4 regions of the Metabacillus flavus genome follow, and region 1 is predicted to be linked to each of the others. Evidence: riboswitches for the same ligand, from Rfam matches in the RefSeq annotation. Region 1 holds a riboswitch; each other region holds the start of a gene.

Evidence for each region. Region 1 has a riboswitch for cyclic di-GMP ahead of J9317_RS14810 (glycoside hydrolase family 191 protein). Riboswitches for the same ligand answer to the same signal wherever they lie in the genome.
Region 2: linked by a shared signal. The riboswitch ahead of J9317_RS18415 (swarming motility protein SwrAA) and the one ahead of J9317_RS14810 (glycoside hydrolase family 191 protein) in region 1 are both predicted to bind cyclic di-GMP.
Region 3: linked by a shared signal. The riboswitch ahead of J9317_RS12660 (anti-repressor SinI family protein) and the one ahead of J9317_RS14810 (glycoside hydrolase family 191 protein) in region 1 are both predicted to bind cyclic di-GMP.
Region 4: linked by a shared signal. The riboswitch ahead of J9317_RS18460 (hypothetical protein) and the one ahead of J9317_RS14810 (glycoside hydrolase family 191 protein) in region 1 are both predicted to bind cyclic di-GMP.

What each region holds. Positions count from the first base shown of each region.
Region 1 covers NZ_JAGVRK010000001.1:2,898,408-2,901,522, forward strand. Annotated here, with positions in the region: gene J9317_RS14800 (tetratricopeptide repeat protein) at 1-332, opposite strand, end outside; gene J9317_RS14805 (hypothetical protein) at 329-1,555, opposite strand; cyclic di-GMP riboswitch class I at 1,621-1,711, shown strand; gene J9317_RS14810 (glycoside hydrolase family 191 protein) at 1,747-2,631, shown strand; gene J9317_RS14815 (PTS fructose transporter subunit IIABC) at 3,006-3,115, opposite strand, start outside.
Region 2 covers NZ_JAGVRK010000001.1:3,603,313-3,606,427, reverse strand. Annotated here, with positions in the region: gene J9317_RS18420 (5'-nucleotidase C-terminal domain-containing protein) at 1-1,257, shown strand, start outside; cyclic di-GMP riboswitch class I at 1,397-1,483, shown strand; gene J9317_RS18415 (swarming motility protein SwrAA) at 1,568-1,996, shown strand; gene J9317_RS18410 (ligand-binding sensor domain-containing protein) at 2,445-3,115, shown strand, end outside.
Region 3 covers NZ_JAGVRK010000001.1:2,464,523-2,467,637, reverse strand. Annotated here, with positions in the region: gene J9317_RS12680 (hypothetical protein) at 1-98, shown strand, start outside; gene J9317_RS12675 (hypothetical protein) at 130-675, shown strand; gene sipW (signal peptidase I SipW) at 672-1,235, shown strand; gene J9317_RS12665 (helix-turn-helix domain-containing protein) at 1,240-1,575, opposite strand; gene J9317_RS12660 (anti-repressor SinI family protein) at 1,667-1,801, opposite strand; cyclic di-GMP riboswitch class I at 1,831-1,924, opposite strand; gene J9317_RS12655 (YqhG family protein) at 2,079-2,873, opposite strand; gene J9317_RS12650 (DEAD/DEAH box helicase) at 2,885-3,115, opposite strand, start outside.
Region 4 covers NZ_JAGVRK010000001.1:3,616,605-3,619,719, forward strand. Annotated here, with positions in the region: gene J9317_RS18455 (zinc ribbon domain-containing protein) at 6-1,421, shown strand; cyclic di-GMP riboswitch class I at 1,607-1,693, shown strand; gene J9317_RS18460 (hypothetical protein) at 1,787-3,115, shown strand, end outside.

The DNA.
Region 1 (3,115 bases):
ATCATCCAGGTATTTTCCGCGCTGTGGCTCGTCATGTTCAGCAATTCCCGGTCCTGCCTCAGCGTTTCTCTCAAACTCTCAAAATTGTACACCTTATTATGAATGTAGCTAGAATATTCCTCCATGAAAGTGCCGTCCTGTTGTCTCATGTATACCAAGAGCAAAAACCAGCCATATGCGAAACCAGCAACGGGAACCGCGATTGAAAGAAGAATCCATAACGCAAGAAGACCGTACTGATTTTGTTCCATTTTTTTGGCATAGAAAAATCTGGACAGCAGATAGGCTGCCGTTATTCCTAAAAGAGACCCTGCAGCAAAAATCCATATCATCTTAACGAATCCACCTCTTTTTCCAGAGCTCTCTGAAGTCTCGCTTTCACTGCCGTTTCGTTTACAGGTTCTACACCCGGCAGGAGCACATAAAGAATTTCCGTCTCTTCATCCCAGCCTGCTGTATCAAGCTCCCTCAGCTGGTTTTTCATCAAGAGATCGATTTCATCCAGTGAAAGTCCGGCTGTATTCAGTTCAAAAATGACAAACGGCTGACCAATCTTTTCTGCCCTTTCAAGCTCTGCATTGAATCGTTTAAAAAACGAGGCAAGCTTAAAGATTCCCGTACCGGGATATCTTTCATGGTGATTCTGCTCCCGCTCATATTTGTAGGCAAAGCCAAGCCTTGTCCCCATCCACTTTAAGCACCAGTCAAGCCACTGAATCTGCTGAGATGTGCACGACTTTAAATCAATTCCATCCACTGCGAGTAAGTATCTCATCTCCCCATAAATAAAAACCGGTCCTGCCAGCGCGGGGGATGCAGGATCATCTTCTGGAGACCTGAACAGCACATGAGAAGTTTCCTGCATCACTTTGTTAAAGAGAGATGGCATTTCCGCCATCCAATAATTCGATTTCAGCTTTCCATCTCTGTTTGTATTTATTTTGGAACGTATTGAATCCCCGTGATTGGAAATAAGGTATAAAACAAGCTGGCTGCCTTTGAATTTTTGGTTGACAATGCGCACCATTTCATTAAAAATTGTGTCTGAATCCGTAAAATGAAGCGCAGTAATCATTTCATACATTTCTGCATACTGATCCTCTGATTCTAAAAATCTTTTTCTATAACTCTCATTTACAGATAATGCTTCGTCTAATGTTTCTTCCAGAAGTTTTTTATCCTCAGAAATTTCTTCATATAAATATGATATATCAGAATATCTTTCTTTATGAGATTTACTTGATAGTCCAGTAAAAAGCAGCAGGAAAAAGAATAGCATCATCGCTAGCATATGATTTAAGTCTGTCAGATAAAGATATAGATCGCCACCGCTTTGATATTCGTAAGCAAGCGAGGTTAAAAAGGCGATAAAAAAAGGAATCAGACCAAAATATAAGCCATACCTCATAGAAATAAGGACAATTGCAACAGACCAAAGCACCTCATTCAGCACAGGGAGACTGTCCGTAAAGAGGAAAACCAGGATGATGCTTAAAATGGATAGTCCAATCGCTTCAGTTAATTTTAGAATAGTATTAGATTGTCTGTAGATCATTCGAATCACTGCCTTTTATAAAAAATAGGTTGAGTTCAGAAAAATAGGCTGATATGATTAGGACAAAAGGTGATGGGCAAACTTGCTGAAAAGCAAGGACGCAAAGGCATGGGTCGTCGACTTCTACATGGAAGTACCGATCGCCAGCCTGCGAAGCTACCATCCCTCGTTAAAAAACGGAGGGATTACAAATGAATAACGTAATCAGATTTTTTGTATTGGCTTTTTTTGCTGTATCTAGTATTATTTCTTTATCTCCCGCTGCTTCTGCTTTAACGACTTCTTTTCCCGCTGCTTCTGTCCAAAATGTTTCTGCTGCAAATGGAGTGTTTGATGACGTGAAAACCTACAAAATTTTCTACGATGCTCCCACCCCGGCTATTATCAATAAGATGAAGGCTTATGACCTTGTCATAATAGAGCCTCTTCTTTACACCAAAACCCAAATCGAAACGATTAAGGCAAATGGTACGAAAGTATTCGGCTACATCAACTCGATGGAAGCTGATAATTGGAATACCGCATTTTTGCAAAAACTTCAGCCTGCAGATTACTATCAGCAATCCAGTCAGAAATATTATATTCAGCAATGGGATTCCTACTTGATGAATATGTCTTCCCCGCACTTCAGACAATTGCTGCTTTCTGAAATTGAAGCCCAAGTTTACAGTAAAAATATGGATGGCGTCTTTTTCGACACCGTTGGAAATATAGATGATTATTTCAGCGGAAATCCGGACGAGCTTGCCAAACAGCGCGCAGGTCTCGAGGAATTGCTTAAAAGTGTAAAAAACACATACCCTTCTCTTGGAATTATTCAGAATTGGGGCATGGAAACTCTCAAAACAACAAGTGCAAAATATGTAGATGCAATTATGTGGGAGAATTTCAACCACAATGTTGTCTCTAAAGATGCTTGGTCTAAAAATCAGATGAGCGATTTAAAAGCCATTCAGAAGGAAACTGGACTTAAAGTTCTTACTGTTTCTTTTGAACAGCACTCTAAGAGTGAATGGTATTCCCTTCAGCAGGGATTTCTCCATTATAAGGCAACTAAAGACTTTAATAGATGGTAATTATTATATTAGCCTAAAATACCCGGTATTTTTCGACAATAACTAGTTCTCCATTCTTAATAGACTCTAATCTACTTTAATTGACTTACATTATTTGTAGCACAGCCGTAAGATGCTGACAATATTCGAATAGGCTCAGTAAAACCAGACTTGCCTCAAATGCGAGTCTGGTTTTTTATAAGGTCCTACCACCCGATATAATTCATTGTACCCATTTCTATCGACTTAGTCTATTTAGAATATTTAAAATTCAGGTAAAAAGGTAACTTATTTCGCAATAAATATTCTTCCTAACCTATTACCCTTTAATTTAGGTAAACATGCGGAATACAAAAAAGAGGCTGCGGACTATTTTCCGCAGTCTCTTTCGCCATTTATTTTATAGGCTTTTTCCAGAATCCGATGATAAGAGCTGTTACAGCTGCTCCGATAAGGATGGCGAGAATATACAATAACGGATTGCCATCTACAACTGGAATAACAA
Region 2 (3,115 bases), 700 kb from region 1:
TTTCCATTCGTTAGCGCAAATGTTGATTTCTCTAAAGATGCCAATATGAAAGCTTATGCCGGATCTGACGTTTCAGCTGAACCGAAGGATGGCCAATCCTACAGTGCCATTGTGAAAAATATTGATGGAGAAAGAGTGGGGATTTTCGGGCTGACAACAGCTGAGACATCCACCATTTCAAGCCCTGGTAAAGACGTTGTATTTGAAGATTACATTGCTGAAGCAAAAGAAGCGGTTAAGCAGCTTGAAGCACAAGGCATCAACAAAATTGTTGCGTTAACACATATCGGCTACCAGGATGGCGGCGGAGATAACGATGTAACTCTCGCAAAAGAAGTAGAAGGAATTGACGTAATCGTAGGAGGTCATTCTCATACCATGCTGAGTGCACCGGTTATGGACAACACAGGTGCTGAGCCAACGGTTATTGTTCAGACTGGTGAGTTAAGCAAAAACCTTGGTGTTCTTGATGTGGAATTTGACACGAAGGGAAAAGTAATTAAGCAAGCTGGCAAACTGATTGATATCGATCAAAAGTCAGGAGATCAATACGTGATTAAAGAAGATCAGGAAGCGGCTTCCATCCTTAACACGAAGTACAGACCGGCTATTGATAAGGTTAAAAACGAAGTGGTTGGAAAATCAGAAGTGGCTCTTAATGGAGTTCGTGCAGATGTCCGCACGAAGGAAACAAACCTTGGAAATCTGATTGCAGATGGGATGCTTGCAAGAGCCAAAACAATCAACCCTAAAACCGTAATTGCTGTTCAAAACGGCGGTGGAATTCGCGAGTCCATTGACGTTGGAGACGTAACAATGGGTGAAATCCTAACGGTTATGCCATTCGGAAACTCCCTTGCGATTATGAACCTTAAAGGGGACGAAATTAAGGCAGCTCTTGAACATAGTGTTGAACTGGCTCCAAAAGAGGCGGGAGCATTTCTTCACGTAGCAGGAATGAAGTTCACTTATGACAGCTCGAAACCTGCTGGACAGCGGGTCGTAAATATAGAAGTGAAAGAAGATGGCACCAATTATACAGATTTAGATCCCGCAAAAATGTACTCAGTGGCTACCAACGCATTTACTGCTGCTGGTGGAGATAATTACTCTATGTTCAAAAAGGCTTACGATGAAGGCCGGGTCAGCGAACCGGGTTATACAGACTGGGAGACGTTTAGTCAGTATTTAAAGGCTAATCCTGGTATTAAGCCTGCTGTTGAAGGACGTATAATCGATCAAAATGCAGGAAAATAATTAAGGCTAGCTTCAAAAACCTCTGCGAAAACATTTCAGCAGGGGTTTTTCTCTGTTATGAAGGATAATTAAAGAAGATTATAGATAATCTTCCATAATAATAGTATAATAGTCACTATTGATTTAAAATCAAAATATACCAGTATAAAGGCAAACTTGCTGAAAAGCAGGGACGCAAAGCCATGAGTCTAAGGCATGATGATGCTAAGATTGTCAGGCCGCCGTTGGGGATAGTGCTTACGCTAAAGTTATATAACTTAGATAGTTTAAGCTTATGCGGCTCAGGTTTAATAATGGAGGATACATAGCAATGAGTAATGAGGTAAGCCCGTTTGATCAGCGTATGAATAGTAAGCAGCTGAGGAGCTATTCAATTCGGAGGGAACTTGATTCGCTTATGACAAAGAATCAAATATTCAAGAGCAGAAAAGCAGAGAATGCAGTCACTTTGTTTATACAATTCTGTGTAAATTACACGAATTTTGCAAGTTTTTCAGAAATCACCAGTAACACGCTTGAAGACTATATCCAGCATCATATCGGCAGGTCGAATAAGTCGAGAGAATATGATTCATTTAAACGGCTTAAAAATGATGTAATGCTCCTTGAGCAGTTAATTTTAAATGAAAAAGACCAATACCAAAAGGTGGATTTCTCCCTAATGAATACGAATCTGTGGTCTTTTGAAACGACCATGGAGTATTACATACCCAGAAAAAGTAATTTTTTCCTTCAATAATTAAAAACATAAAAATTATTAACAATTGAGGAAAAAATTATGATACAATTAGGACGAAAGTATCGAATGATATTTTGTATGCCACATACATAGACGCAGAATAAACAGAGATTCAACACAACATACGTCTTCGCATTTAGATTCTTTCAATTAAACTTGTTTCCCCTTTCAAATTTCCATAAAGCGGGAGCCCCTCATGCTGTTCTTGACATCAGTGTGAGGGGTTTTTTTATGCTGCATCTTTACAAAACTTTAAAGTCTCAGAAGTGAAAAATTTACCTGAATTTGATAATTTTAAAAGTATACATTTTCTCCCGATGTTTTTAATACGTTTTTCCAAATTCCTAAGACATAAATCCTAACGTTTGGTAGAATATACATATTAGAGAAATAATCGGATTTTCTGGGAGGGAAATTGGATTAAAGAAAGGTTTTGGAGGATATTATTGTGAAGTTACTTCGTATGTCATTATCTGCCTTGCTCCTCATTTCAGTGCTCGCATTCCCCGCATCTGCCACGGAAGGACCGTATGAGAATATTGGTCCGCAAGTTCAATATGTAAATGTAATTAGAGGTGAAGCCGGACAGGATCAGTATGGACGTCCGCTTTATTACGCACTGCTGCAGGGTGAGCCTGCTAAGCTTGTGGTTATGGATTTGCAGACGAAGCAAGTTGTTGATATGGAGACCCTGACAGAGGCTACTGCGGCCTGGTCAATTGAGGTGGGTCCGGATCGTCAGGTCTGGCTGGGATCTACTCCGAACAAAAATCTTTACCGTTATAATCCTGATACAAAAGAGCTATCAGATTTAGGTAAGGAACCTTCAGCATCCAATACAACCATTTGGGACTTAACGTATGATTCAAAGCAAAATCGTGTGCTTGGTGTAACATCATATGGCGGAACGGTCTTTACATACAGTGATGACAAGGGTTTTGACAGCCTCGGTGTTGTGATGAATGGACGCAAGTACGCAAGAAGTGTTGAATATGATGAAGACAATAACATATTATATGTGGGCCTCGGTTCTCCGGCAGCTCTCATTAAGTGGAACCTGAATACAAACGAAAAAACGGACATCCTGCCTGAAGAATATAAATCTGCCGCCTCTGTTTA
Region 3 (3,115 bases), 430 kb from region 1:
AACAAGAAGAAGGGACGCATATTTCGGACATCGGTATTTTCTTTGACCGTTCTAATTGTTTCAGCTATTTCGGCATCGCCCGTTCAAGCTTATTTTAGCAAAAAAGGAGCTCAGGAAATTGGGTTTCAAATGGGGTCATGGTGGGATGGAAGCAAACTGGGTTTTGAAGAAGGAGGCCCGGAAAAGCCTCTCACTGCTTGCAGTTCAGTGAATCTTCCTTTTTCAATTCGTAATACCGGATTCGGCATGATCGGACCTACAGGCTATCGCATTTATAAAGATGATAAGGTAATAGCAGAAGGGACACTTGGTCAAATAGGGGCGAATCAGACGGGGCATCTTTCCATTCAAACGGACGAACCTGGCACCTATTATGCAGAAGCGGATCAGCGGCCGGGGTATGAAGGAAACGAAAAAGAGACGATTCGGACTGCAAGTTCAAGCATTGCGGTGTCAGAATGCCCGCCTCCAAAAAAAGAGAATAAAAAGAGACCGGATAAAGAAGAGGAACAGCCGAAAAACAAGGAAGAACATATAAAGAATACCGAAAAGGATCTGAAAGTAAAGGATCGGGTTAAAGAAGAAAAGTCCAAAGATGCTAACATACCAGAGGAGGAGCCTGAGAAGGAAAAAGCTCTTGAAGAACCGGCAGGCACTCAAGGAGAACCCGAATGAAACTGATAAGCAGAGGATTTACAATTTTACTGTTTTTCGTTTTAATTGGACTTGCTTTAGCCGTTTTTTCATCGAAGGCATCCGGTGGAGAGCCGCAGGTTTTCGGATATCAATTAAAAACGGTCCTCTCAGGATCGATGGAGCCGGGTATTCAAACCGGCTCAGTGATAGCCGTGAAAACGGGCGGGGATATGACGAGATTTGAAACGGGCGATGTCATTACATTCTGGATGGATGAATATGACCTGGCGACACATAGAATCACTCAAAAAGTGATGAGCGGAGGACAGGCTGTATACCGGACTAAGGGTGATAACAACAAGTCCGAGGATTCAGCACCGGTTCAATCGGATAACGTGGTCGCTCAATATACAGGATTTACGGTGCCGTATGCAGGTTACGTGAGCAATTTTGCCCGGACGAAAGAGGGCGGTGCTCTGACGGCGATTGTACCGGGTCTGATCTTAATCATTTATTCTATTTTGACAATATGGCAAGCCATTCTTAAAATTGAAGAACGGCATATTCAAAAAAATAAACGGCCGGGACATGAGTCCTGACCGTTTATTTTTTTGGCTGATCCATTCGCCATTTATTAAATTCCAGAAATTCTCGAAATTGATCTTTTGTAACACCTGACTGCATTGCTTCTTTCACAAGTGATGTCCAGTCTTGATCAAGCTGATTTGCATAAGCATCTTCTGTATTGCCATTTAAAAGCGTATTAACGGAAATGCCAAGCACGGATGAAACCTTTTCCAAAAATTGAACCGATGGATTCGATTGAAGATTCCGTTCGATCGAACTTAGGTAGGATTTTGCAACGCCTGCCCTGTCTGCTAGTTCAGATAAAGAAAGATTTTTTTCCTTGCGGTATTTGCGTATGCGTTCACCAATCATGACATCACCTTCCCTCAGATATTATAGCATATAACGAAGGGAATATTTCGGTAAATCGAACAAAATCGACAAAATTTTTTCGACATGTAGGTCAATTGCTGCATTCATCCTGCTTAGATTGTAGGAAATGCCGAATGTCTTCTTTGCTTATCCCCATTTCAAGTGCAGCCAGGATCAATTCCTTCCACTCCAAATCCATTTCTTCTTTAACCATTACATTCTCCATCCCATTTCCTCCTAAAATACGTATGTATTTCAGGCAATCCGGCGATCATCATTGCCCAAAGAGGACAACCTTAGACCCGTGACTTTGCGTCCCTGCTTTTCAGCAGGTTTGCCTTTATCTGACCGAACAGCTTTTCCCCGCTAAAGGTGATTCTATAGTCTCTATTCACCTCTAAAACCTTTGTACCACGATTATAGAATGGAAAAATAAAAAATGGTGCTGAATTGTGTCGAAATGGAAAAATATATTAAAATTTTTGATTTTTCTGCCGATATAATTAGAAAATAGTTCTCTGATTTAGGTAAAAAATACCCCCGTTATTAACAGAAATATGGATATTAGGCTCGTAAAGCTCTCTCAGCGCTTCCTTCTCCAGCTCGTAAACCTCCGGCTTTTCTTCCATGTCTTCGTAGAAGTGCTGTAAAAGCATCAGGTCAGCGTTCCATCTCTGCCTTGCTTCTTCTGCCCATGTGTGGTCATCCTCGGCTACCTTGTTTTCGATGTGCTGGCGGATTCTCATCATCCCGCTTTTGGGCAGAATCAGCGGGGAAAGAGTAAAACAGAAATCAGGGATCTTCGGCGTTAATTGAAGATGGTTTAGACGGTCCTGAAAGTTTTCAACCATCGTTCCGCTTATTAGATGGAGGCCAATGGAATAGACGAAATCTTTTTTCATATCACATTGATAGGAAACGGTCATATTCATGCATAGCCAAGGGTGGAGGGGCTTCTGTCCGCTTCCTGCATTTGGTCTTTCATACATGCGGGCAAAAGAGCCGAGCTTGCGGGCGGACTGGAAAATCTGATGCAATCTCGGAGAGCCTAAATGAACAAATTCCGTTTTCTCTTCGTTTAATACCCCGTCTTTATCCGTTAAAAGATTAAGTTTCATTGGATTTGGCTCTCCGCCTGTTTTCTCAAGATAATGCCAGTAAAAGGGCCGGTTCATAAGTTCCTTATCCATATCAATCGTCAGCTGTATGGCCAGCGCCCCGGTTGTTTTTTCAGTAATCTCACATTGATTGGCTTCAAAGAATCTTTCCAGTAAGTTATGGATTTCTTTTTGATTCATTCGTCACCCTCCTAAATAATATCTCCGGCCGCTTTTTTTCCTTCTGTTTCATGCTGTGCAAAATCAAGAATCGAAGTAAGGTTTTCCATTTTGATTTTCATTTCTCCATCAGATGCTGAGTGGAATAAGATATCCTGAAGATGTTCTTCAAAGTTCGTAATTTCCATCCTCGTTAAAATTTCATCAAGCTGCCCAATTACTTTTTCAAACAGATTGATTTTTTCATACAGGAGCTTCAAAAT
Region 4 (3,115 bases), 720 kb from region 1:
CAAACGTGGGATATTGTAACAACTGCGGCAATCAAATCAGCCGTGAACAAGCATTTTGCAAGCATTGCGGAAGTGCTCATACCCCTGAGACGAATCAGCAGGAAGAAGTTCAGCAGAAGCGGTCCGGCCCGAGGAAAATGGGAATGAAAGCGAAAGTGATCCTCATTTCTGCCGCTGCGTTATTCGTTGTACTGATTGGTACTCACCTAATCTTGTCCAGCAAATCTACACCTGCTGCGGCGATTGACCAATTCGAAAAGGCAGTGCTTTCAAATGACAGCAAGACGGTAGCGGCAATCGTCAATGAAGGTCAGAAACGCGTGAAGATTACTGAAAATGATGCAGCCGAATACATTCAATTTTTAACGAAGGATCAGGATTTCAGCGATATCTCCAGCCAGCTGAGAGAGCAAAGCTTTAAGCTTTTGAGCTTTGAACGGATTGAGCCTCTGACAGATTCAGCCGGGAATGATCTGATAAAGCTTGCCCGAGGCCCAAAGAAATGGGTATTTTATGATCATTACAATCTGGTCTTTTACCCGATTGAGGTAACAGCGAGCTCCAACTTGGAGAAGACGGTCTTTTACGCGGACGGCAAAGAAGTGAAAACTGGCGTCCAGAGCGGTGAGCCGGTCAGCCTCGGCTACTACATGCCTGGTACCCTTAAAGTAAAAGGCAAGCTTAAAGGTGAATACTCCAGTTTTGAAGAAGAAGCCGAAGCAGATTTCCTGTCAGCATCAGCAAACATACTGGAAGTCCCGCTTGAAATGAACGCTGGCTTTATCTCTATTTATTCAGACGAAAATGATGCGAAATTGTTTGTAAACGGGAAAGCAACCGGAAAAACAATAGGCGAAACCGATTCGATCGGTCCAGTCGCCTTGGATGGGTCAGTCAGTGCATATGCCACATTCAAAAATGGCAGCAAGACCGTCAAGAGCGAGGTCATTAAAATTAAAGACGACTCAGAGATTGAATTATCATTTAATATAGAAGAACCTGTGGAGGATATTTTCGCTTCTGGAGGTACTGATGATTTGTTTACGGATGCTGAACCTGCGAGCAAAGAGGATTTTGAAGTCTTCTTTGACGACTACTTCTATCAGGCAACTTATGCAATCAATGCCCGGGACTTTTCACTTGCATCCCACTATTTTGTTCCAGGAAGCAAAGCCTACCAGGAATCCTATGATTATGTAGGACACCTGGACGAAAAAGGAATCACTGAGCAGTTTCTGGGAGCAGAAGTCATTCAAGTCGATGAAGCGCCGGAAGGATACTATGTACAAACGAAAGACAGCTTCACCATTTATTATGGGGATGGAACCTCCAAGGACAAAACATTCCACTCCAAGTTTTATGTGAAAGATACGGAAGATGGATTCAAAATTGACACACTGATGAGTGTGAAGGAAATATAATTGGGAAAGCCGCCTTGTGTTAAGGCGGTGTTTTTCTGTCGGCATAATTTTGGAAGTTCTAACGCATGTGCTTAACAATGATTTTTATTAATAATGGACCATTTATGAAACCAGAAATGTTTACATTTTTTGTTGTAAATTATTCCATTTAGTAGTATATTAGTTTTAGTCTAAAATACCAATAAAATATGTAAAGGCAAACTTATCGAAAGGTAAGGACGCAAAGCTATGAGTCTAAGGTGCGTATGCACTATGATAGTCAGGCTGCCATAGAAAAAAGACCGCTATGGCTATTTGCTGTAGCGATTTTTTACATATAATGAGTAATTTGGTTTAGTATCATACTTAAAATGGAGGACGAGGAATTGAAAAAATTATTTAGAGGGTTAGCTATTCTTTCATTTGCAATTGTTGCAATGATTTTAGTTGACACCAAAGTTCACGCTCAAGACATGATATTGCCATTTAACGTTGAAACCAATGGGGCTTTAACTGAAGAGACTAAAGATAACACCTATTTAATTCATGTTCCTGAATCAGGAAGAGTTCATTTTGATATGACCTCTTATGTAGATAAAGAAACTTATATTGCTTTATATGATTTAGACAACAAGAAAATTTTCGATGAGTATTCGACAGGGTCATCTCTAACTCCTGCCAGATACACTCGTTGGGAGGACTTAGAGGCAGGTACTTACCGGCTAAAAATTTACGATGGCTCTTGGAGCAAAGATCAAGCTGGTACATTTAAAATAAAAACAACTTTTGCTTCTGCCGGCAACACTGAAACAGAACCGAATAACGGTACAATCGAAGCTCAGTCCCTTCCTTTTAACAAGACAATCAACGGGTTTCTGTCTTGGGATAACACTGTAGATTATTATAAAGTTACAGTTCCTAGTTCGGGACGTGTTTCTTTTGATTTTACTTCCTATGTAGATAATAGAACATACATTTCACTTATTGATGAGGATAACAACAAAGTATTTGATGACTATATCACTGGCACTTCCAAAAATCCATCAAAAGACACTCGCTCTGTAGATTTAAACAAAGGCTCCTATTATTTAAAGGTTTATGATGGGGACGATTATGACCGGCATACCGGTAAGTACGTTTTTAAAGCTGCTTTTTCAGCTGCGGGAAATGGGGATACAGAGCCCAATAACGGCATCGTAGAAGCTATTTCTCTTCAAGCTACTAAAAAAATAACTGGTTTCCTAGCTTGGGATGATACAGTGGATATTTATAAAATAGATGTTAAAAATCCCGGAAAGGTGACGGTTGACCTCACTTCCTACGTGGATTCAAGAACCTATATTGAAATAGTGAATTCAAATAACAAAACGATTAGTGATGAATATGTTAGCGGCAGTTCAATTAACCCAAGCAAATATAAAAAACCGATTATGCTGGATGCGGGCTCCTATTATATAAAGATTTATGATGGAGATGATTATGAGAGGCATACAGGCAAGTATTATTTAACTGTTGCCCTTCCTGCCGATAAACATTTAGGAAGAATACTGATTAGAAGCAATAATCAATACCTCTACAATCCCAAAGGCACAGCTGTACGAAAACTAAAAGCCCAAGAAGGTCTTCGCGTTTATAAAGTGTTAGCAGACCGATACGATGTTGGCGGGGGCAACTATGTTAAGAAAAACAAAGCCAACCTATTTTACCTTGGACAC